2 regions of the Desulfovibrio sp. Fe33 genome follow, and region 2 is predicted to be linked to the other one. Evidence: riboswitches for the same ligand, from Rfam matches in the RefSeq annotation. Region 2 holds a riboswitch; the other holds the start of a gene.
The links. A riboswitch is a leader RNA that binds a small molecule or an ion and turns the genes downstream of it on or off. The one in region 2 is predicted to bind cobalamin.

Region 1: it holds a riboswitch for cobalamin, as region 2 does, so the genes downstream of both, PSN43_RS04895 (ribonucleoside triphosphate reductase) here and PSN43_RS09875 (sirohydrochlorin cobaltochelatase) in region 2, are expected to answer to the same signal.

Annotation. Positions count from the first base shown of each region.
Region 1 is NZ_JAQKGU010000002.1:471,231-482,303, reverse strand. It holds gene feoB (ferrous iron transport protein B) at 1-1,915, opposite strand, end outside; gene PSN43_RS04925 (FeoA family protein) at 1,915-2,136, opposite strand; gene PSN43_RS04920 (FeoA family protein) at 2,176-2,400, opposite strand; gene PSN43_RS04915 (Fur family transcriptional regulator) at 2,614-3,093, shown strand; gene PSN43_RS04910 (hypothetical protein) at 3,090-3,251, shown strand; gene PSN43_RS04905 (Fur family transcriptional regulator) at 3,314-3,751, opposite strand; gene PSN43_RS04900 (methylenetetrahydrofolate reductase) at 4,109-4,984, shown strand; cobalamin riboswitch at 5,048-5,224, shown strand; gene PSN43_RS04895 (ribonucleoside triphosphate reductase) at 5,390-7,453, shown strand; gene PSN43_RS04890 (hypothetical protein) at 7,472-7,687, shown strand; gene PSN43_RS04885 (FmdE family protein) at 7,919-8,995, shown strand; gene hpsH ((2S)-3-sulfopropanediol dehydratase activating enzyme) at 9,222-10,151, opposite strand; gene hpsG ((2S)-3-sulfopropanediol dehydratase) at 10,252-11,073, opposite strand, start outside.
Region 2 is NZ_JAQKGU010000006.1:120,147-131,219, forward strand. It holds gene PSN43_RS09845 (ASKHA domain-containing protein) at 1-51, opposite strand, end outside; gene PSN43_RS09850 (sirohydrochlorin cobaltochelatase) at 212-1,009, opposite strand; gene cobI (precorrin-2 C(20)-methyltransferase) at 1,006-1,719, opposite strand; gene PSN43_RS09860 (ABC transporter substrate-binding protein) at 1,789-2,682, opposite strand; gene PSN43_RS09865 (ABC transporter ATP-binding protein) at 2,679-3,461, opposite strand; gene PSN43_RS09870 (FecCD family ABC transporter permease) at 3,454-4,491, opposite strand; gene PSN43_RS09875 (sirohydrochlorin cobaltochelatase) at 4,496-5,470, opposite strand; cobalamin riboswitch at 5,596-5,772, opposite strand; gene PSN43_RS09880 (chemotaxis protein CheA) at 5,788-7,458, opposite strand; gene PSN43_RS09885 (Hpt domain-containing protein) at 7,468-8,193, opposite strand; gene PSN43_RS09890 (response regulator) at 8,209-8,604, opposite strand; gene PSN43_RS09895 (TrmH family RNA methyltransferase) at 8,786-9,376, shown strand; gene PSN43_RS09900 (L-threonylcarbamoyladenylate synthase) at 9,387-9,998, shown strand; gene PSN43_RS09905 (NUDIX hydrolase) at 10,488-10,961, shown strand; gene pdxA (4-hydroxythreonine-4-phosphate dehydrogenase PdxA) at 11,035-11,073, shown strand, end outside.

The DNA.
Region 1 (11,073 bases), on a different contig from region 2:
GGGCTTTGCCGTCCTTGCCCACGCGTTTGACCACGGCGTAGTAGACGGGATTTTCGGCCTCGAACCGCCCGTTGACGACATCGGATTCCGCTTGATCCGTTATGCCCTGCTTGGCGCGTTTGAGGGATTCGTCGAAGAGGATGATGGGCAGCACGTCGCCCGCTGCGATCCGCCCCTGGTATCCGGTCTTGCCCACCTCGGCCATGAAGGCGCTCACGGCCTCGTCTTCCTGCGACTGATAGTATGCGCGGCGGCTTTCGGTCAGGCCGGGATAGTTGATGAGCGCGAAGACCACCACGGCCACGGCCGCGACCACGGTGACGATCTTCTTGAGGAAGAGCCAGACGCGCTCGAAGGCCCGACGCAGCACGCCGGTGACGGTGGGCAGATGATACGGGGGCATCTCCATGATGAACGGCGCGCTCGGCTGCTTCTTGAGCACGGTCATGGTCAGCAGCTTGGCCACGGGCAGGGCCATGAACAACGTCACCGTGGCGATGAAGAACATGGCCAAGCCGCCGGTATCCGCGAAGTACGCGCCTATGAGAATGAGATACAGCGGCACCTTGGCCAGGCAGTTCATCATGGGCACGATCATGATCGTGGCCAGGCGCGCCCTCTCGTCCGGGATGGCCTTGGTGGCCATGACGCCGGGGATGGCGCAGCCGCCCACGTACACGCCGCCGAGAATCATGGGCAGCGTGGATTGGCCGTGCAGCCCGAAGCGGCGGAAGAGCCGGTCGAGGATGAAGGCCATGCGCGGCATGTACCCGCTGTCCTCCAGGACGGCGATGAGGGCGAACAGCAGCAGGAAGATGGGCAGATAATTGAGGATGGCCGTGGTGGATTTGACCACCCACAGGCCCAGCGCGCGCAGGAGCGGATCGTCGATGAACCCGGCCGCGGGCAGGACGTCCGCCGCGAAGTTCTCCACCGCGCCCCACAGGGGCCAGACCTGAAGGGCCAGCCAGTTCCCGAAGACAATGGCCACCTGATAGAGGACCATGAGAATGGCCACCAGAATGAGCGGTCCGAGAAAACGGTTGCAGACATACCTGTCCGCGAGGTCGGACATGGACCGCCTGCCGTCGGCCGGGATGGACACGGTTTCACCGGCTATGCGGGCGCACAGGCCATGCCGGGTGAAGGCGACATGCCGCTCTGCGGCGTTGGCGCTCTCCTCGCGGAACCGGTCCCGGCAAGCGCCGACCAGCGCCATGACCCGTTCGGCGTCGGGATGCGTGTGGGCGAGCATCTCCGCCGCCCCTTCGTCGTTCTCCAGCAGCTTGATGGCGAACCAACGGACCGGGTAGCGAATGCTGAGCACCGAATCGGCGCGCAACATTTCTTCCAGCTCGACGATATACGGCTCCATGGGCCCGTAGTCGATGCGAAAACCATTCTCGCGCGACGGTGCGGCGGCCAGGGACTCGACCGCTTCCCGCAAGGCCTCCCGCCCTTCCCCCTTCTTGGCTTTGGTGGGGACCACCGGGACACCGAGAATCTCCTGCAACCTGTCGACGTAGATCGTCTGTCCGCGCCGTTCGGCCACATCCATCATATTGAGATTGAGGATGACGGGAGCCTCCATCTCCAGCAACTGAACGAGGAGATACAGGTTTCGTTTGAGATTCGAGGCGTCGGCCACGTCTATGACCACGTCCGGATTGTCCCCGAGCAGGAAATCGCGGGCCACGCGCTCCTCAAGGGAATACGACGTCAGGCTGTAGGTGCCCGGAAGGTCCACCAGCTCCACACGGCCGCCTCCGGCAGTATAGACGCCGGTCTTCTTCTCCACGGTCACGCCGGGGTAATTGGCGACATGCTGCCGCGCCCCGGTGAGCAGGTTGAAGACCGTCGATTTACCGCAATTGGGCTGCCCCGACAGGGCGACCAGCAAATTCCGCGATCCCATTACAGCTTTACCTCGATATGCTTGGCCTCGCTGTGCCGTATGGAGACATGGTAGCCGTCGAGCCTCAGCTCCACGGGGTCCACCAGCGGCGCGTTGCGGACTATTTCGATCCGCGCGCCGGGATAGAACCCCAGATCCATCAACCGCTGTCCGAGCGAGCCGTCCGCCGTCAGGTCGGCCATGGTGCAGGCCGTCCCGGGCGTGAGTTCATCCAATGTCATGATTGCCCTCCATGATACGGTGGTTGCGGCGGCGCGCCCTCAGGCGACGACCACCTTCTCGGCAATGCCCCGCTCCACCATGACGCGGCTCTGGCCCACGCTCACGAGCATGGGGCCGAACCCGTTGCTGAGCACGTCGACCTCCACACCGGGGATGATCCCCAGCGACTCCAGCCTGGTTCTCGCCCTGACTCCGGCGTCAACGGCGACGATCAAGGCGATTTCCCCTTCCGCCAAAGACTTGAGCGTTCTGCCTGCTGCCATCTTTCCACCTCTTTTGTGCAACCAGAGGTTGCAATTGATAATGAATTTCGGTATCAGTGATATGCCTTGAGACGATCATGGTCAACAAAAACAACATGTTGAAACATCGTCTCAATAAGCCGCCGCCAAATGCGGCTTTAGGCCAGTCAATTGAGACTGAAAGTCAATTGCACAACAAAACATGTCCGTTTCAGCGGACAGCGAACAGGAAAAATGCAGGAAGCGCTCAACTCGTTCAAAAAATACCTGACACTCAACAACCTCAAGCTGACCAGGCAAAGGTTGTTGATTTTCCGGTATTTCATGAGCGACATAGGACAGTTGAACCCCGAAGGGCTGCTCAAGGGGGTGCAGGGACTGGACAAGACCATCAGCCGGTCCACCGTGTACCGGACGGTCAAGCACCTCCACAACGCGGGCATTGCGCGGTGCATCCACCGCAGCGACGGCGTTACCTGCTACGAACCCATGGGAGACCAGTCATGCAGGATGATCTGCGAACGGTGCGGCAAGACCGTTCCGGTCCGGAATCCCTATCTAGAATGCCTGCAACAGGAGACGGCCCGCCAGCAGGGGTTCACCCTCTTCCGCTACCAGAACACCCTCTACGGACTGTGCCCGGACTGTGCCGAAAGCATGGGGCAAGCGGCGGGTCCGGAAACAAACAACGAAAACCGGAGGTTGAAGAAATGACCTACAGACGAGGAATCAACAGCAAGTACGGAGCAAAGAATTTCCTGCAACGCGGACTGCGGTCCATGTTCCCCAACTACGAGGGGGACGGCGGGGAAAACTCCGGGACGGTCCCGGTGGACACGGAAAAGGACAGAAAACGCGACAGGGAAAGATAGGCCGGAAGAAAGGGCCCCGAAGGCTTTAGCTTTCGGGGCCCTTTCTTCCGGGACGGGCGGGGCTACTCGCCGGATGCGCAGTCCGGGCACAGGCCGTAGAGATACATCCTGTGACGGCTCAAGGTGAAGCCGTGCGCCCTGGCCACCTCTTCCTGCCGTTCCTCGATGACCGGATCGAAAATCTCCACCTTCCGCTTGCATTTGAGACAGATGAGGTGGTCGTGATGCGAGCGTCCGTAGGCGCGTTCGTACAGAACGCCGCCGTCCGGGCTCTCGATGGTGTCGGCGAGCCCGGACTCGATGAGCAATTTCAGAGTGCGGTACACGGTGGCCTGCCCGATTTCCGGCGACTTCGCCCGGACAAGCTCGCACAGGCGGTCCGCGGGAATATGCCCTCCCGTTTCCAGGAAGGTCTGGACAATGGCCATGCGCTGCGGGGTCATGCTCAACCCCGCCTCTCCAAGATAGTTTTGAAAAACCTGTTCAGCGGATATCGACATAAGCAATAACGAAACTCATTTTCATTTTCAATGCAAGCCTAAAATCCGGCCCTAGGCAAAAAAAATGCGATCGACCGGCGACGGTGCAGCCCGATCCCCATCTCCGCGCCCCAGCCCTTCCCTCGTATTATGCCGATTCCCCCGCTCCACCATACCGGAATCGAAATGCAAACAGAGGCTTGCCAAGGCGGTCGTCTTTGTATATCAATGAATCTTGATATATTGATATTCAGACAGACAAGAAGCCGGACAAGGAGACGGAAACCCGTCCCGCCCAAGCCGCCGGAGACATGCGGAGCACATCAACCCTCAACCGGGCCGGAGACGCACCTCCCCCACCATGGACAAGGATACGCAATGAAGATCATCGACCGCATACGGAACACGGACCGCTTTCTCTCCCTCGAATTCTTCCCTCCCAAGGAACGGGAGCAATGGCCGCGTTTCTTCGGCCAGGTGGACCGGCTGGCCGGACTCGATCCCCTGTTCGTCTCGGTCACCTATGGAGCCGGGGGCACGTTCCAGGACAACACGCTTGAAATCGCCGCGGACGTGCACCGCCGTTTCGGCCTTGAGACCATGGCGCACCTGACCTGCGTCGGGGCGAAGAAAAAAGGCATAGCCGAATACCTCGATCGGCTGCGTGACGCGGGCATCAACAACATCCTGGCCCTGCGCGGCGACATGCCGGGCGGCGGCGGAACCGATGTTTGGAAAGAGTTCCGCCACGCCTCGAACCTGGTCGAATTCGTCAAGGAGGGATGGCCGGAAATCGGCGTGGCCACGGCGTGCTACCCCGACGCCCATCCGGAGTCCCCGTCCATCGACGACGACCTGCGCTGGACCTGCCACAAGTTCAACGCGGGATCGGACTTCGCCGTGACCCAGTTGTTTTTCGACGTGCGCCGGTACCGCGACCTGGTCCGCAGGCTGGAATCCAGGGGCATCCGCAACCCGATCGTTCCCGGCGTGCTGCCGGTGTTGAACATGCAGTCCCTCAACCGTATCCTCGCCCTGTGCGGGGCGAACATTCCGCTCAAGCTCTATCTCGAATTGCAGGAAGCCAACGAGAGCGGCGGAGACAAGGCCGTGCGCCGCAAGGGAATCGAAATCGCCCGGCGGCAGATCAAGGAGCTGCTGGAGCTTGGTGCCCCAGGCATTCATTTGTATTCATTGAATAATGCCGACGTATGCCTGGACATCCTGACGGATCTTCCGGAGCTCGATGGCTGACGCGGGACCGCAGCCCCGGCGAATACGGCCTTGCGCTTCGTCGGGGCTTCGGCTAGTTTCTTTCCTTCAAGATGTCCTTCAGGTGGCCCTCGCGCCATAACAGGGAATCCGGTGTGAAGCCGGAGCGGTCCCGCCGCTGTGATCCCCTAAGAAGGCCCGGTCCAACAAGCCACTGCCGAGAGGCGGGAAGGCGGCCCGGGCGGGGAGAGCCAGAAGACCTGCCTGAAGCGTTTCCTGCCGGATACGGTTCGCGGAAACCGTATGTGGACAAGAAAGTTTTCACCCGACAACCGTCGCCGGGTGCGCGGTTCCGCCGCGACACCATTCATCGGCGGCAGATGCAGGCGGTTTCACCGCAGCGCAGCCGTGCCGCGCGTTTTTCCGCGTCGCCTGCAAGAGACATACATGCCCAGCAAAATCCTCAAACGAGACGGATGCATCGAGACCTGGTCCACCAAACGGATCGGGGCCGCCATATTCAAGGCCCTTCAGGGGAGCGGCATCAAGGACCCGCTGCTCGCCGACCGGCTCGCCGGAAAGGTCGAAAAGAAACTCAAGGACGTGGACATTCCCGAACAGGAACAGGTTCAGGACATGGTCCAGGAAGTCCTCATGGAGGCGCGCCTGTACAAGGTGGCCGAGCGGTACATCATCTACCGCGAAAAACGGCGCGAACTGCGCTCCCAGAACGAGGCGTTCCTGGACATCGCCGGAGTGACCGACAGCTATCTGGAGAACCTCGACTGGCGGGTCAACGAGAACTCGAACATGACCCACTCCTTCCAGGGGCTCATCCTGCACATGGCTGGCTCCGTCCAGGCCCGCTACATGCTTGAAAAGTATCCGGAGGAAGTGCGCCTGGCGCACACCCACGGCTATTTCCATATCCACGACCTCTCCTTCGGCCTGGCCGGATACTGCTCCGGCTGGTCCCTGCGCGACCTCCTGCTCGAAGGATTCAACCTGCGCGACCGCTGCTCGTCCACTCCGGCCAAGCACTTCGACGCGGCCTGCGGCCAAATGGTCAACTTCCTCGGCACGCTCCAGAACGAATGGGCCGGAGCGCAGGCGTTCAACAACGTCGACACCTATCTCGCCCCGTTCATCCGCAACGACGGCCTGGACTATCATGACGTCAAGCAGCAGATCCAGAAGCTGCTCCACAACCTCAACGCCACTTCGCGCTGGGGCGGACAGTCGCCGTTCACCAACTTCACCTTCGACTTCGTGCCGCCCTCGCACATCGCCAAGGAAGCGGTCATCATCGGCGGCAAGCTGCAGGACTCCACCTACGGCGAATACGCCGAGGAAATGGCCATGATAAACCGGGCGTTCCTGGAGGTCATGCTCGAAGGCGACGCGGACGGCCGCATCTTCTCCTTCCCCATCCCCACGTACAACGTGACCAAGGACTTCCCCTGGGATTCCGAGGAAGGCAAGCTGCTGCTCAAGATGACCGCCAAATACGGCGCGCCCTACTTCCAGAACTTCATCAATTCGGACCTCAATCCCGAGGACGTGCGCTCCATGTGCTGCCGACTGCAAATGGACCTGCGCGAAATCCGCAAGAAGACCGGCGGCCTGTTCGGCGCGGGCGACCTGACCGGCTCCGTGGGCGTGGTCACCCTGAACCTGCCCAAGCTGGCCTACCTGGCCCACAACGAAGAGGACTTCATGGACCTGGTCACCGAGTACGCCCGACTGGCCTCGGAATCCCTGGAGTTCAAGCGCAAGGTGGTCCAGAAGAATCTGGACGCGGGCATGTTCCCGTTCTCCCGGCGCTACCTCAAGAACGGATTCAAGGGCCACTTCTCGACCATCGGTCTCATCGGCGGACACGAGGCGTGCATGAACCTGCTCGGCAAGGGCCTGGAAACCCGGTCCGGGTCCCAGCTCATGCAGCGGACGCTCCAGCTCCTGCGCCGGCTGGTTGTCGAATTCCAGGAAGAGACCGGCAATCTGTACAACCTTGAGGCCACCCCCGGCGAGGGTACCTGCTACCGGCTGGCCAAGATCGACCGCGAGCTCTACTCCGATATCTATACCTCCGGCGACGAGACCCCGTACTACACCAACTCCACCCTGCTGCCCGTGGGCATCAGCTCCGACGTCTTCTTCGCCCTGGAGCACCAGAACGGGTTGCAGACCCTGTACAACGGCGGCACGGTCTTCCACACCTTCCTGGGCGAGGCTGCCCCGAACGAGGAGAGCGTGAAGAACTTCCTGCTCAAGGCCATGAGCAAGACCAAGATCCCGTATATCTCGGTCACGCCGACCTTCTCCGTCTGCGAGGACCACGGCTACCTCTACGGCGAGCACTTCCACTGCCCGACCTGCGACAAGGAAACCGAGGTCTACACACGCGTGGTCGGCTACTACCGTCCCGTGGGCCGCTGGAACAAGGGCAAACAGGAAGAGTACAAGGACCGCATCGAATACTCCCAGAAAACCTTCTGCCAGCCCGCCTAAGGGGGCCACGGGTCATCAATGATACTCGACGCCAACCAGCTCGCCTCCATCAGGCAGCACAACGACGAGCAACTGCGACGGGGAAACCGCGCCCAGCACGGGTACCCCGCCCAGACCGTGCAGGACCTCCTGCACACCATTGAGGCCCTCCGGAAGGAAAAAAAGAAGTGGAAGAAGCTGGCCCAGGACCGTGGCAAGGCGCTCAAGACCATCAGCGACATCGCGTCCGGCTAGCGCATGGGGCCGCCCGGCCCCTCCCCTGCCGTCACCCCGGCTTCTCACCGCACGCAAACAAGGCCCGGAAGGATATCCTTCCGGGCCTCTTTTTCACCCAGCCACGGTGCCCCTCCATTCGCCTCTCAAATGCACAACGTCGCATCTGTTCACAATTTCTTCTTGCTACGTTTTTTTAAAAGTTATACATCTCTCGCATACTAACTTTTTAAAAATATGGTTGTTAGAGGTATGAAAAAAATCAATTCGATCTTCGCGACGTCGTTCATCCTGCTTCTGCTGACATCCTCCCCGACCCTGGCCGCCCAGCTCGGCCTTGAATGGACTCCGCGCATGGAAGCGGCCGACACTGCCCTGAAAAACGCCATGGAGACCCTTGCGGTCCAACCGGACGCGCCGGGGTTCATGGTCCTGACCAATGCGGGCTATGGACAGGCGGACGGAGCCTCGACCGAGCCGTTCCTGGACGTGATCGCGCAGGCGACCGGCAGGACGCCAGGCACCCGGACCCTGCTCCAGGTGAACACCTCTTGCGCCGAACCTCTCTGGTTCTCCGTTTTCCGCAAGGACACCATGTCCGCCGTGTTCATCAAGCTGGGCAAAGACGGATTTCTCAGCCAGCAGCTCAATCTGGCCCCGGACTCCCTGTTCCGGCCTGAAGGATGGGCCGGGACGGGCAAGGGACTGATCGGCAGCAGGCTGTTCTCGGTCGCTTCCATCTCCTTGGCCTGGTCGGCGGACGCCCCGTGGCCCATGCTCAAGGGCGCGGAGCTGCACGACCACTTCTGCCCCGGCCTGAACGCCGGATTCATCGCCAAGGCGTATCTCGACCGGAATCTGCCGCTCGGTCCCGGCGACGCCTATGTCTTCGTGGGCGCACCGCCCATCTGCGCCATGGACGCCCTGCAATCCGCCTTCGGAGCGACCATGGGCAAGCACGGCTCCTATTCCATGCAAGTCCCGGACAAGGCCGCGAAGTTGGCCGCTGACGGCGTGGCCCCGGTGCTTATCGCCATGCGCGTGAACAAAAAGAAGGACGTCTGCGAGGGGGTGTTCCTGGGTTTCGACTGGGCCAAATCCGAATCCTTCACCGGCGTGACGAACGCGGACCGCTCCCCTTCCGGCGGCAAGAGCAACCCGCTCTTCTACATCTCCCGCGTCAAGATGTCCTGGAAGCTGGCCCAGATGGACATGAACGACAAACTGAATTGCATCAAGGACCTCGGCCGCTTTGACGGCCCCGCCGCCCTGGCCGCCAAGGTCACTGCGGCTGGCGCCGACCCATATGCGGCGGCCTTGGCCCGATAACCTCCCGCACCTACGCGCCGCCTCACCGGACCTCGGCGGCCGCCCCCCGAATCGGGCCGACACCTCCACCCGATTCAACAAGAAAGGCTTGGAAGGATATCCTTCCAAGCCTTTCATGCGTCCGGCGCAAAATACCGCCGTCCGTTCAGGAGAAACCGTAATGATGTGGAAGCGCCCGGCTAGGGGGACCGGGCGCTTCCTTAACCTCGGGAGGAGGTCTGGTTCGCTAATCGTTGTATTCGTCGACCAGTTTCTTGAGCCGCGCGAAAACCGCGGGATCAAGCTTGAGATCGACGGGCAGCGGGTACTCGCGGCCGGTGTTTTCATATTTCGGCTGACCCATCCGGTGGTATTCGAGAATTTCGTATTCCACCTTGTCTCCGGGAAGGGTCTTGAGAAACTCGATGACCGCGGCGATGTCTTCCTCGGTGTCGTTGAAGCCCGGAATGACAGGGGTCCGCACGCGGATTTTCAGGGTCGGATAGTCCTCTCGAATGTGCCGGAGGTTCCGCAGGATGCGCTCGTTGGGCTGGGAGGTGAACGCCTTGTGTTTCTCGGAATTCATCGATTTGACGTCGAACATCAGCGTGTTGACGTACTGGAGCGCTTCCTTGAAATCTTCATAACGCGCCGCGCCGCAGGACTCGACAGCGGTGTTCAGGTGGCGGTTGCGCGCCTCGCGCAGCAGGGCCGTGGCGAATTCGGGCTGCTGGAACGGCTCGCCGCCGGACAAGGTCAGTCCGCCGCCGGAGCGCGCATAGAACATCTCGTCCTCTTCCACGCGCTTGAGCGCCTTGTCCACGGTCGTTTCTTCGCCGTAGGTAATCAGCGCCCCGGCCGGACAGGCCTCGGTGCAATGCAGGCAGCCGGTGCAGATGTCGCGATCGATGTCGATCTTGCCGTCCTCGCCTTCCGTGATGGCGCAGGCACCGCAGACCTCGGTGCAGCGGACGCATTTTTCAAGGCCCAGACACTTGTTCCGGTTGTAGGCGAGCTCCGGTTGCGGCAGCTGGGATTCGGGATTGCTGCACCACTTGCAGCGAAGGGGACACCCCTTGAGGAAGACGATGGTGCGGATACCGGGACCATCGTGAACCGAATACTTCTGGATGGAGAAAACGGTACCCGCAACTTTCTTGTCGAGAAGGGAGCTCATTTTTTATCCTTTTTGGCTTTGGCGGCTGGAAAGGTGACGAGGGCGGCCCGGTGGGCCGCCCTCTTCGTTTTTATCAAGGTAGGAGGCCTTGTTATGCTCGCTAGATGGTGTCGTGAGCGGTACGACGAATCAGGTCGTCCTGCAGGTCCTTGGACAGGTCGCAGAAGTAGGCGGAGTAACCGGCGATACGGACGATCAGGTTACGATACTTCTCCGGCTCCCGCTGGGCGGCCTTCAGGGTCTCGGCGTTGATTACGTTGAACTGGATGTGCCAGAGGCGCAGGTCGCAGAAGGTGCGGATGAAGTCCACGAGCTTCTTGGTGCCTTCGGGACCTTCGACGCACTTCGGAGTGAACTTGATGTTCACCAGACGCGCGGCGCGCTCACGATAGTTGAAGTTCTTGGTGGTGTAGTTGGACAGCATGACGGCGGTCGGGCCGTTCTTGTCCGCGCCGTGGGAGGCGGAGGAGCCGTCGGACAGCGGAGTCCAGGCCTGACGTCCGTTCGGAGTCGCGGAAACGACCTTGCCGAAGGGAACGTGGGAAGTGAACGGGACGTAGCGGACGTCGAGGTGCACGCCCAGCTCCTGCTGGTACTTGTTGGCGAAGTCCACGCAGATGTGGTCCAGTTCCCTGGCGATGGAGTCGGCGTAAGGATCGTTGTTGCCGAAGCACGGGACGTTCTGCAGCATGGCGCGGACGTCTTCCTTGCCCTCGAAGTTGTTGCGGCAGGCTTCCAGCACTTCTTCCATGGTCAGCTTCTTGTCCTCGAAGACCAGCTTCTTGATGGCGGACAGGGAGTCGACAACGGTACCGATGCCCATGAACTCGAAGTAACCGAGGTCGATGCCTTCCGGCACATGCGGCTGGTGCAGGTCGACGGCGTACTTCATGCACAGGTCGTGCATGGCGGAACCGAACGG
Region 2 (11,073 bases):
GGGTTCCAGGGCGAATCGGCCGCCGTCGTGGGTGTGTATCAGTATGCTCACTTCATCTCCGTAGGTCCGCGCAGACTAGCCTATGGGCCGGGCCGTGTAAACGGCGGGAACGCGGGACTCCCGGCGGTTGCGTCGGGGAAGGACCGTCCTGCCTCGGCTTTCCGTTTATCGTTCCGGGGAAGGCTAGGGAAGGAAGGGCCGGAGCCGGATGTCAGCAGCGGCTCATGCGCTGCACGGCGTCATGAAGGTGGCTGAGCCAGATGTCGACGAGGATGTCGTATTCGCCTGCGCCCCGGAGCACGGCCTCACATTCGATGCCCGCCCGTTCGAGGCGGGTCTTCCAACTGGTTTCCCCGCCGCCGACCATGTCGCGGGCGGCGTGCCAGCCCGCGCCGAAAAGGAAGGGCAGGAGGTGGGCCTTCCTGACCCCGTCCCGCTTGAACCGTTCGATGATCGCGTCTATGCCGGGTTCGGCCTCCATGGCTCCCAGATGCACGGACGGGTCGCGTTCCTGGAAGGCGCGGTGCAGGGCTTCATAGTAGACGTTGCCGTCGTGCTTGGTACCGTGGCCCATGAACAGCACGGCGTCGTTCTCGCCCTTGCCCTGCTCGGCGATGGACAGGACCGCGTCGGCGACTTCCTCAATGCCCGCCTCTCCCGCTACCAGGGGGAAGCCGACCTCGACCCGGCGGAAGCCGTCCTCGCGGAGCATGAGTTTGTTGGCCAGTCCAAGAAGTTCGTGGAACTCCGTGCCGGGGATAAGGTGCAGGGACTGGACGGCGACGTGGGTCACGCCCTCGTCAAGGAGCCTGTTCAGGGCGGTGGGCACGGAGTCCACCGTCTCTCCCGCCTTTTTCATGTGCCCCCGGATGGTCTTGGAGGTGTAGGCCACGCGCACGGGCAGGTCCGGATAGGCGGCCCGTACGCGCTCCATGATGTGCGCGAGCGACGCCATGGCGTTCTTGTGGCGCGAGCCGAAGGCGGCCAGGACGATGGCGGCGCGGATCACGGCTTCTTCCTCTTGACCAGGGCCAGCGAAAAATAGTGCGGCTGCTTGGGGGCGTCGTTGATGTCCATGAGGATGGACTCCTCGTCCATGCCGAGACGGGAGACGAGCACCGTGGTGTCGCCCAGGCGGAGCCTGTTCAGCAGGTCACGGATTTCTTCGAAATTCTTGTACGCCTTGAGGATGACGGCATTGTCCGCGGTGTTGAGCTGCTCTTCCAGGCGGGCCGGGTCGGCCACGCCCGAGGTGATGAGCAGGGACTCCTTGGATTCGCACAGGACCAGGCCGATGCGCGCGGCGGCGGCATGGAAGGAGGTGATGCCCGGAACGGCGCGCAATTGCAAATTCGGGTTCATGTCCAGAAGGGTGCGCTGGAGGTAACCGTAGGTGGAGTAGGTCAGGGGGTCGCCCAGGGTCAGAAAGGCGGCGTCCAGGCCCTTGTCCAGAACCTCGGCCACAAGCTCGGCGTTCTTGCGCCAGGCAGCCTTGAGCGCTTCCTCGTCCTTGGTCATGGGGAAGCCGAGCTGCACGATGCGCACATCGTTCTTGAGATGGGGCTTGGCGATGGCGTAGGCCGTGGAATAGTCGTTCTTGGTGGAGGCGGCGGCGAAGATCACGTCCACCTGGCCCAGGATGCGCACGGCTTTGAGAGTGAGCAGTTCAGGATCGCCGGGACCTACCCCGATGCCGTAGAGAGTGCCTTTCTTGGTCACGATGAATATCCGTTATGTTTCTGTCGGTAGCCGACTGTGTCTGTTTTGCGTGTGAAGGTCAACTGGGGCCTAGGGATGAAGGATTCGGAAGACGGTGTCGATGCCTTCGAGCAGGCGCAGGGTGGGCCGTGAGACCAGGTGCTCGTCCACCAGAAATACGTTGCGAGTCAGAACGGCCTTGATGCGCGATGCGGCAGGGCCGTTGACGATGTCCTGCACCGAAACATCGTTCATGGTTCCGCGCTGGGCCAGGTAGACGTCGATCCGGCCGCCCCTGGCGAGAAGCCGTTCCAGGCCGTAGTCCGCGATGTTGGTGCCGTGGCGCGGCTTGGCGTCGGCCGCAACGTTGACGCCTCCGGCCTTTTCCAGGACGAAAAGCGGCATGGAGCCGGGCGAGAAGGTGGCGATCTTGCGGTGGATGGACTCGAAGAACACGCCGGGCCGCTCGCTCATGGGAATGGTGGACAGCCGATCCTCCGCATGGCGCACACCCTCGCGGAAGTCCTCGATCATGTACTCCGCCTGGATTTCGCGGCCCGTAAGTTTGCCCAGGGCCCGCCAGTAGTCGTATACGGCATCGATGGAACCGGGTTGCAGGGCGGCCACGGTGACGCCGTGACGCGTCAGCGCGTTCCACAGGCCCGCGTAGGCGCGCATGTGCATGGGCCGGATCAGGATGAGGTCGGGTTTGGCGGCAAGGAATTTCTCCACGCCGTCGCGGGCGTTGAAGGTCGGCAGGGCCATGGCCGCGGCGGGGTAGTCCTCGCCAGGGGACACGCCGATGATTTGCTCGCGCAGTCCGAGGTGGAACAGGTTTTCGGTGTGTGCGCCGTACAGGGAGATGATCCGCGTGAACGGGGCGTCGAAGGTCACGGTCCGCCCTGAATCATCGGTGATGGTTCGGGCGCGGGCGGTGGAGCAGAGAAGCAGGACGAAAAGGAGTGTGAAAAGGAGGCGCTTCAAGGTCTGTTTCCTTGGATAAAGGCGATATGCGGTCCGTTGTCGGTTTGGAGAATGGCCGCGCGAACGCCGAAGACCGCATGGATATTTTCGGGGGTGAGTGTCCGGGCCACGTTGCCATAGGCATGAACTGCCCCTTTGTCCAGCATGAGGATGCTGTCGCAGTGGCGGGCGGCCAGGTTGAGGTCGTGAAGCACGGCCACCACGGTGCGGCCTGTGTCGGCCAGGCGTTGCAGCGTCTCCATGGTCGACATGGCGTGGCGAATATCCATGGCCGAGGTCGGTTCGTCCAGGAGCAGCGCGGGCGTGTCCTGCGCCAGGCCGCGCGCGACGGCGGTCCGCTGGCGTTCGCCTCCGGACAGGTCGGCCACGGCGCGGTCGCGCAATCCCAGAAGGTCCATGGCGGTCAGCGCCTCCTCCACGCGTTCAATGTCGCGGGCGGAGGGACGGCTGAAGCGGGGGATATGCGGATGCCGCCCCATGAGCACGGTTTCATATACGGTAAAGGGAAAACGGAGCGTCTGGTCCTGCGAGACCAGCGTGCAGAGCCGGGCCAGCCTGGCCGGTGGAAAGGCCGCGATGTCTTCTCCGTTGAGCCGCGCCGCGCCCGAAGTCGGGGCGAGGAGTCCGGCCAGGATGCCGAGCAGGGTGGATTTGCCGCAGCCGTTGGGGCCGACCACTCCATGGAGCCCCGGAGCCAGCTCGAAATCAAGGGCGCGGAGGACCGGGGCCGAATCGTAGGCGAAGCCGAGGCCCTGGATGGCGAAGACCGCGCTATCCACGGGCAAGCCTCCTGGAGCGGCTGAATATCCAGCAGAAGACCGGTCCGCCGATGATGGCCGTGAGCACGCCGATGGGGACCTCGTGGGGCAGGGCCGCGCGGGTGACCGTGTCGGCCAGCAGGAGAAGAATCGCCCCGCCCAGGCCCGAGGCGGGCAGGAGCCAGCGGTTGTCCGGGCCGACGATCATGCGCATGAGATGCGGCACGATGAGGCCGACGAAGCCGATGATGCCGCTCACGGCCACGCAGACCGCGCTGGCCAGGGACGCGGCGACAAGCAGGATAAGCCGCACGCGCCCGGTGTCCACGCCCAGGCTCCGCGCCGAACGCGCTCCCAGGCTCATGACGTTCAGGTCGCGTCCGAAGTAGAGGCAGATCGCGAAAACACCCAGGGAGGCAGCGCCGGCCAGCGCCGCGTCGTCCCAGGTGCGGCCCACGAAGCTGCCCATGAGCCAGAAAACGATGACCGATACCCGTTCGTCGGCCAGATATTTGATGAAGCTGATACCCGCCGAAAGAGTGGCCGAGACGATGACTCCCGCCAGAATGAGGGACGTGGGGGCCAGTTCGCCGTCGCGTCCGGCCAGCGCGATGACCGCGGCCAGGGTGAGCGCCGCGCCCGCGAAGGCCAGCGTCATCAGGGTGGCGGAGCCGAAAAAGGACAGTCCCAGGAGAAGCGCCAGGGCGGCGCCGAAGGCCGCGCCCGAGGAGACGCCGAGGGTGAACGGGTCGGCCAGAGGGTTGAGCAGGAGCCCCTGGAAGACCGCGCCCGCAACGGCCAGGCCGAAGCCCACGGCGGCGCAGGTCAGGATGCGCGGCAGCCGGACGTCGAAAAGGATGCCCGCCACCATGCCGTCCATGGAATCCGCCGCCCCCCGCATTCCGTCGAGCAGGCCGCGCAGGACTTCGCCCGGCGGGATGCCGACGACTCCCATGGCGCAGGCGGCCAGCGCCAGCCCGGCCAGCAGGATGGCGAGCAGGGCGACGATCAGGCCGTTGCGGAAGGAGGTGCGGGAGGCGGCGTTCAACATGCGTTTATTTGGCGCTCGGGCCCTGGGCCATGGCGTCGTTGAGGTGGTTCACATAGATGTCGGCCCAGCCGTCGAGCATTCCGAGGCCGCGCAGGTCGGTGGTGACCTTGTAGCCCGCCTTGGTCAGCATGACCTTCCAGGCGTCGTCCTCTTCGCCCGCCATGTCGTTGGAGGCATGGTCGCCCGCCACGATCATGAACGGCTTGAGCAGGACGTCCTTCTTGCCGGAGGCGGCGAGCTGCGGGGTCATGTCGTCAAAGGATGGGAATCCCTCCACGCAGCCGATGAAGATGGGGTAGTCGTATTCCGCCTGCAACACCTTCTGGAATTCCGCGTAGATGCCGGTCGAGAAGAAGTCGTTGCCGTGGCCCATGTAGACCAGGGCGGCGTTCAGTTCGCGGGCGTGGTCCACATCGGCCTTCAGGGTCTTGGCGGCCCGGGCCATGTCCTCGGTGTACGGATATTCCTCGCCGGGCAGGCCGAGGGCCGGGCGGCCGAGGGACAGCCGTGCGAAGGGCATGTTCTTGGCCTTGAGGGTGCGGATGGACTTGAGCCCGCCCACCAGGGTCATCAGATCGTGGAATTCCTCGCCCGCGAAAACGTGCAGGGATTGCACGGTGATGTCGCGGCAACCGTCGTTCTGGAGATCGGCGATGGTGGCCAGGGGGTGCTTGACGTAGAGGACTTCGGCGGGGATATCCGCATGAGCGGCTTTCCAGGCGTCGTCGTTCTGGCGGCCCTGCCAGATATTGCGGATGATGTTGGAGGTGAAGGCCAGGCGCACGGGGACGCCGGGGTGAGCCTTCTCGACCTTGGCCTTGATGTTCAGGATCGATTTGACGGCTTCGGGGTAAGAGGTGCCGAAGGCGGCCAGGACAATGGCCTGTTTGACGGGTTGTGCGTCGTGGTGCCCGGCTTGGGCCGGAACGGCCAACAGCAGAGCGAACAGGCAGAAGACGAAGTTTCTGACAACTGTCATCATGTTCTCCGAAAATGGGGGCGGGGAGGGAAAGAAAAAGCCCCTTCCTCTTCGAATTCAGAGGAAGAGAGCCCGTATTATCCCTTCAAAACCTCGGCGGCAAGCCCACGTACCACCGCGGCAAGTCCTTGTGATCGCTCCAGGCAGGTCTTCCGGCTGGTCCCTCCCGCTTCCGCCTTCCCAGGTTGACCCCAGTGGCATGAATGGAAACGGTTCGGCGAGACGTCACGGCGGCGGGTCCGCTCCCGATTCTCACGGGATTCCCTATTGAGTCCGAGGACACCTGAACTTGAAGTGAAATATGCTTTCCGCAGTGCTTATGTCAAGGATGACCGGGCGTTTTCGGCGATACGTTCCTGAAACTGGCGGATCATCTTTTCGGCGTCGATGACCAGGGCGTCGGATTCGCCCATCATGCCATAGCCCAGAATGGGGACGTTGAAGATTTCCTCAACCGGGACGGTGAAGCCGGTGATGACCACCTGTTGCTGGCGCAGGACCTCGTCCACCAGAATGGCCCCCTTGTAGTCGCCGACCCGGACCACGATGGCCTGGGCCCTCTCGATGTTGTCGATCTCCGGCGTCAGTTCCAGGAGGTCGGCAAGCCGGAGCAGGGAGTGTATCTCGCCGCGCACGTCCACGGTCTCGCGTCCGTCGGGCAGTTCCACCACGTCGGTGCGCCGGGGCATGTAGATTTCCACCACGTCGCGGCTGGGCATGATGAAGGTGTCTCCGCCGACGCGGCAGACCAGGGCGTCAACAATGCCCTCGTTGGCCGATCTGTCCAGGGGAATGGAGATGGTGAAGTCTGCGCCCTTGCCCAGTTCGCTCTCGATGGCCACTTCGCCGTCCAGAGCGACCTTGATGGCATTGACGACGGCGTCCATGCCCACGCCCCGTCCGGAAACGTCGGTGATTTTTTCTGCGGTGGAAAAACCGCTTTGGAGCACGAAGCGGAGTATCTCTTCGTTCGAGTACTCCTTGTCCGGATCGGCCAGCCCCTTTTCGAGGGCTTTGGACAGGATGCGGTCCGGATCAAGCCCGCGTCCGTCGTCGCCTACCCGGATGAAGGCGTTGTCGCCCTTGCGCCAGGCGGACAGGGTCACGATCCCGGTTTCGGGCTTGCCCGCGGCCTTGCGCCCCTCGACGTCTTCCAGGCCGTGGTCGACGGCGTTGCGCAGAAGGTGGACCAGCGGCTCGTTGAGGCTCTCGACAATGGTCTTGTCCAGGGCCAAATCGTCGCCGTGGACCTCGAAATCGAGCTTCTTTCCGATTTTCTGGGAGAGGCTTTTGACCAGCCGGTGCATGGGCATGAAAATCTGCTTGAGCGGCACCAGACGTATGGCGTTGACCTCCTGCTGGAGCTTGGTGATGACGTTGTCGAGCTCGCGCAGGCTGGAGGCCACCTGGGCCACGTTGGCGGCCCCGCCTTGGGCGATGACGGCGTAGGTGACCATGAGCTTGCCCACCAGCTCGATGACCCGGTCCAGGCGGTCCGTGGGGACGCGGATGGAGGCGATGCCTTGCTGCGCGTGCCGGGCGTCCTGCCTGGCGTCGGCTTCCGGGCAGGGCTTTTCTTCGGGGCTCCCGACAGGTTCGGCTTTTTCCTCGGGAATTTCAGCTTTGGCGGCGGGCGGTTCCTCGAACGCCTTGGCCGCTTCCTCCTCGGTCTCTTCGCGGACAGGAGAGGGCGGCGCGGTTTTTATCTTGGCGAGGGCGTCGCCGCTGCCTTCGAGCAGGCCGCCCAAGGCGAAGAAAAATTTCTTCTGCGCTTCGCAAATGTTGAGCATGGCGGTGACGATGTCGTTGTTGACGGGCGTGATGCCGTCTCTGAGCATGTCCAGCAGCGCGATAACTCCGGCCGAGGAGAGCTGCATACACGAGAGGCCGAGGGCGTCAACCACGGCCTCCACGTTCTGGCCTGTGGCGTCCACCTCGAGAATCCGCCGCTCTATGTCCTCGATGCATTGAATGATGCTGTCCTGCATGGTGTCGCCTTATTGCGCGGTGAAGTAGGTCTCGCGGTCGGGGTATACGGAAATGGTCTTGTCGAATCCCCAGCCTATGAGAGTCTGTTTGGCGTCCGGAGAGACGTTGCAGGCGGCAATCCGGAAAGTGACGCCCATGCTGGCCACCGCCGCCCACGCCCCGGACCCGAAGGTCAGCACCCCGTCCAGGTCGAGGAGCACGGGGTCGCCGGGTTCGATGGACAGGATGGCGGAAATGATGGGCTTGAACTGGGCGTCCAGGTGGACGCGCGGTTCATTGACCTTGATGATGGTCACGCCGTTCAGGGTTTCCGTGTCCACGCCCGCTCCGGCGGCTTCGCCGTTGTCCTGCCGGGTGGCGGAAGCCTCCGCGATGAGGCCGAGAACCTCTTCGCGCTCTGCGGTGTCCGTATCGCCCATGCGCAGTTGTTCGAGGACTTGGAAAATCATGTTCACCCCGCGCGAGAGCAGGGTGACGTTGTCGGGAGACGAGTCCACTTCGCCGGACTGCACCTTCTTGAGGAAATCCTCGATCTTGTGGGTGAAGTGGGAAGCCTCCTCGAAGCCCGCCATAAAGCCGGTGACGCCCTTGATGGTGTGCAGAGGGCGGGCCAGTATTTCAATTCCCTGCCCGAGGTCTCCGTTCTCGAGCAGTTCAAGGCCCTCCATCACCTGCGGGTAGTACTTGTCGTTGACCTCGGAGAAGAACTCCTCGACCATCGGGTCTTCGCTCATGTTTGATCCTCGGTCCTACTTGTGCAGAAGTCCCAGTTTTTCCAGTTCGGCATACAGCTTGTCCTTGGCGACCGGCTTGACGATGTAGGCAGAAGCCTCGCCGTCGTGGAAGGTGCGGATGACCGTCTGGGGATCGTCCAGGGCCGTGGTCATGATGACCTTGACTCTCGGGCGGTAGCCGTTTTCCGTTTCGAGATTCCGAATTCGCTGCAATGCCTCGATGCCGTCCACCTCCGGCATCATGATGTCCATGAGGATCAGATCGTAGGGCCTGTTTTCGTCATGGCCCATCTTGAAAGCCTCGACCGCTTCCCGGCCGTTGACCACGATGTCCACGTCGAACAGGGTCATCAGGAACGACCGTAGGACCTTTCGGCTCAGGAATTCGTCTTCGACAATGAGTGCACGCATTTTGTTCTCCGCTTCTTGCCGGGGAAAGGGATTCAAGCTTCCTTTTCCTATGTATATCAAAAAAATGTCAATATAATGATAGGAATTAATTGTTCTCAACACATTATAATCTTGACATTTGCCCGAATGGAAAGCGCGCTGCGGGGTTGCCAAATGGCGACATAATGGATACCAACGCCGCATGATCAGAAAGATTACGGAAGAAAGGAAAAAACGTATTGACGGGGTGTTGGCCAGGAGACAAAAAGACCTGACGTTGGTCATGGATAATATTTGGGACCCTCACAACGTCTCGGCGGTTCTCAGGAGCTGCGACGCTTTCGGGGTGGCCGGAGTGCATTTGTACTACACGGATTCCCAGTGGCCGGACCTGGCCAAGAAGACTTCGGGCTCGGCCAAGAAATGGATCGAGCTCACCCGCCACGTGGACGCTGCCGACATGGTCGGCCATCTCAAGGAGCAGGGTATTCGAATTCTCAGAACGGGGTTCTCCGAATCGGCACGGCCGGTCATGGACTTCGATTTCACCAAACCCACCGCTATAATATTGAGCAACGAGCACCGGGGCACATCCCCGGAGCTGGCCAAGCTCGCGCCCGACGAAATCTACATACCCATGCAGGGCATGGTCCAGAGCTTCAACGTATCGGTGGCCGCGGCCATCATCCTCTATCAGGCGTTCGTTCAGCGCGACGCCGCCGGCATGTACGACAATCCCTCCCTTTCGCGGGAGGAACTGGAATCGCTTAAAACCGAATGGTATTCGAGATAAGGAGGCTGTCATGCAAGAGTTGCTCAAGGTTCTGCGTTCAGACGGCATCGTGATCTATCCCACAGAAACTCTCTACGCGCTGGGTTGCGACGCCACCAGCGCCGCGGCCTGCGACCGCGTGGCCAGAGTGAAAGGGCGTCCCAAGGACCGGCCTCTTCCCCTGATTATCGGAGGCCTGGACATGTTGGCTCTGGTGACTGCCGAAAAAAGCCGATCCCTTGTGGATCTGGCGGCCGCGTTCTGGCCCGGTCCGCTGTCCATCCTGGTCAAGGCGCTGCCCGAGCTTCCCTCCTGGCTGTCCGACGACGAGGGGTACACTTCGGTCCGCTGGTCAGGCCACCCCTTCGCCTCCGAACTGTCCCGCAGGTTTCGTAAGCCCATAGTCGCCACCAGCGCGAATCTGTCCGGCAAGCCCCCGGCGGCCCTGCCCGAGGATATCGATCCGCAGTTGCTGGAGATGGTGGACGGATACTATTTCGATCCGCCGTGGCCGCGCGGGCACAAGGCGTCCACCGTGGTCAGAATGCTCGGGTCGAGCAAGCTGGAGGTTATCCGGGAAGGTGAAATTTCCATCAAGAAACTTTGCGACAAGGGTTTTTCCGTGGCCGTGCGCAACTCCTGACCGTGTCGCGCGGGTCAAAAAACTTGAACCCGCATACACCGCCAGTGGACCTTTGCAGGGTCCGGGTAAAAAATCTTGTACCCTTTTGAGGGGACAGGATTTTTTTCTTGCCTTTTCGATTATATATAACTAATTGATTTTATTAAAATTACATAAAAAATGAAACTTTTTGGATCGTTTGGCACAGGGGTTGCTAATATTAAAGCAAGTTCTTCCTTTTTTTGCACACGAGATAATCAAGGCTTCACCGGATGGTCCGATGGAGCCTTTCTCGTATGGTTTGTCGTACAGTTTTATATCAAATAAAATCAGTATATTATTAAGTCTCTTTTGCCCGAATGACAGCGGCGTGCCGGGGGGCGCCGGGGCGTCGCTTGGCGCAGGAGGGAAGTCCGCCGGGTTAAAAAAATGGAATTCGGCCGTTCCGGGTTTGACTTGGCGGGCGAGTTTGTGAACAGTCCGTGGGTGAATCAGTCAATGGAGCGTGCAATGGGCAAAGTTCGGGCCTGCCCCCACTGCGGGGGCGAAATAGAGGTGTACCGTAATCCCGCGCCTACGGTGGACGTGGTCATCGTGACGGCGTTGCCGGAAGGCGGGGAGGGCGTGGTCCTCATCGAGCGGAGCAATCCGCCGCTCGGGTGGGCGCTGCCCGGCGGTTTCATCGATTACGGAGAGACCTGCGAACAGGCCGCCGTTCGGGAGATGAAGGAAGAGACCGGGCTGGACGTGCGCCTCACCGGCTTGCTCGGGGTCTATTCGGACCCGGACCGCGATCCGCGCAGGCATACCATGAGCGTGGTCTACACCGGCGAGCCCGAGGACCCTGCCCGGCTCAAAGCGGGAGACGACGCGGCCGGGGCCAAGGTTTTTCCTCTGGGCGAGTGGCCCGAACTGGCCTTCGACCATGCGCGGATTCTGGCGGATTTCCTGGCTCGGCGGGATAGCTGTCCCGAGGCGGATTGACTTGCCTCATGGGCGAGCGTAGCTTCCCGAAACCGGGCTTGACCCGGCAGACCGCTTTCAAGGTGACATAACAATGCGAACCCTGTGCATAACCCTCGGGGACCCATGCGGC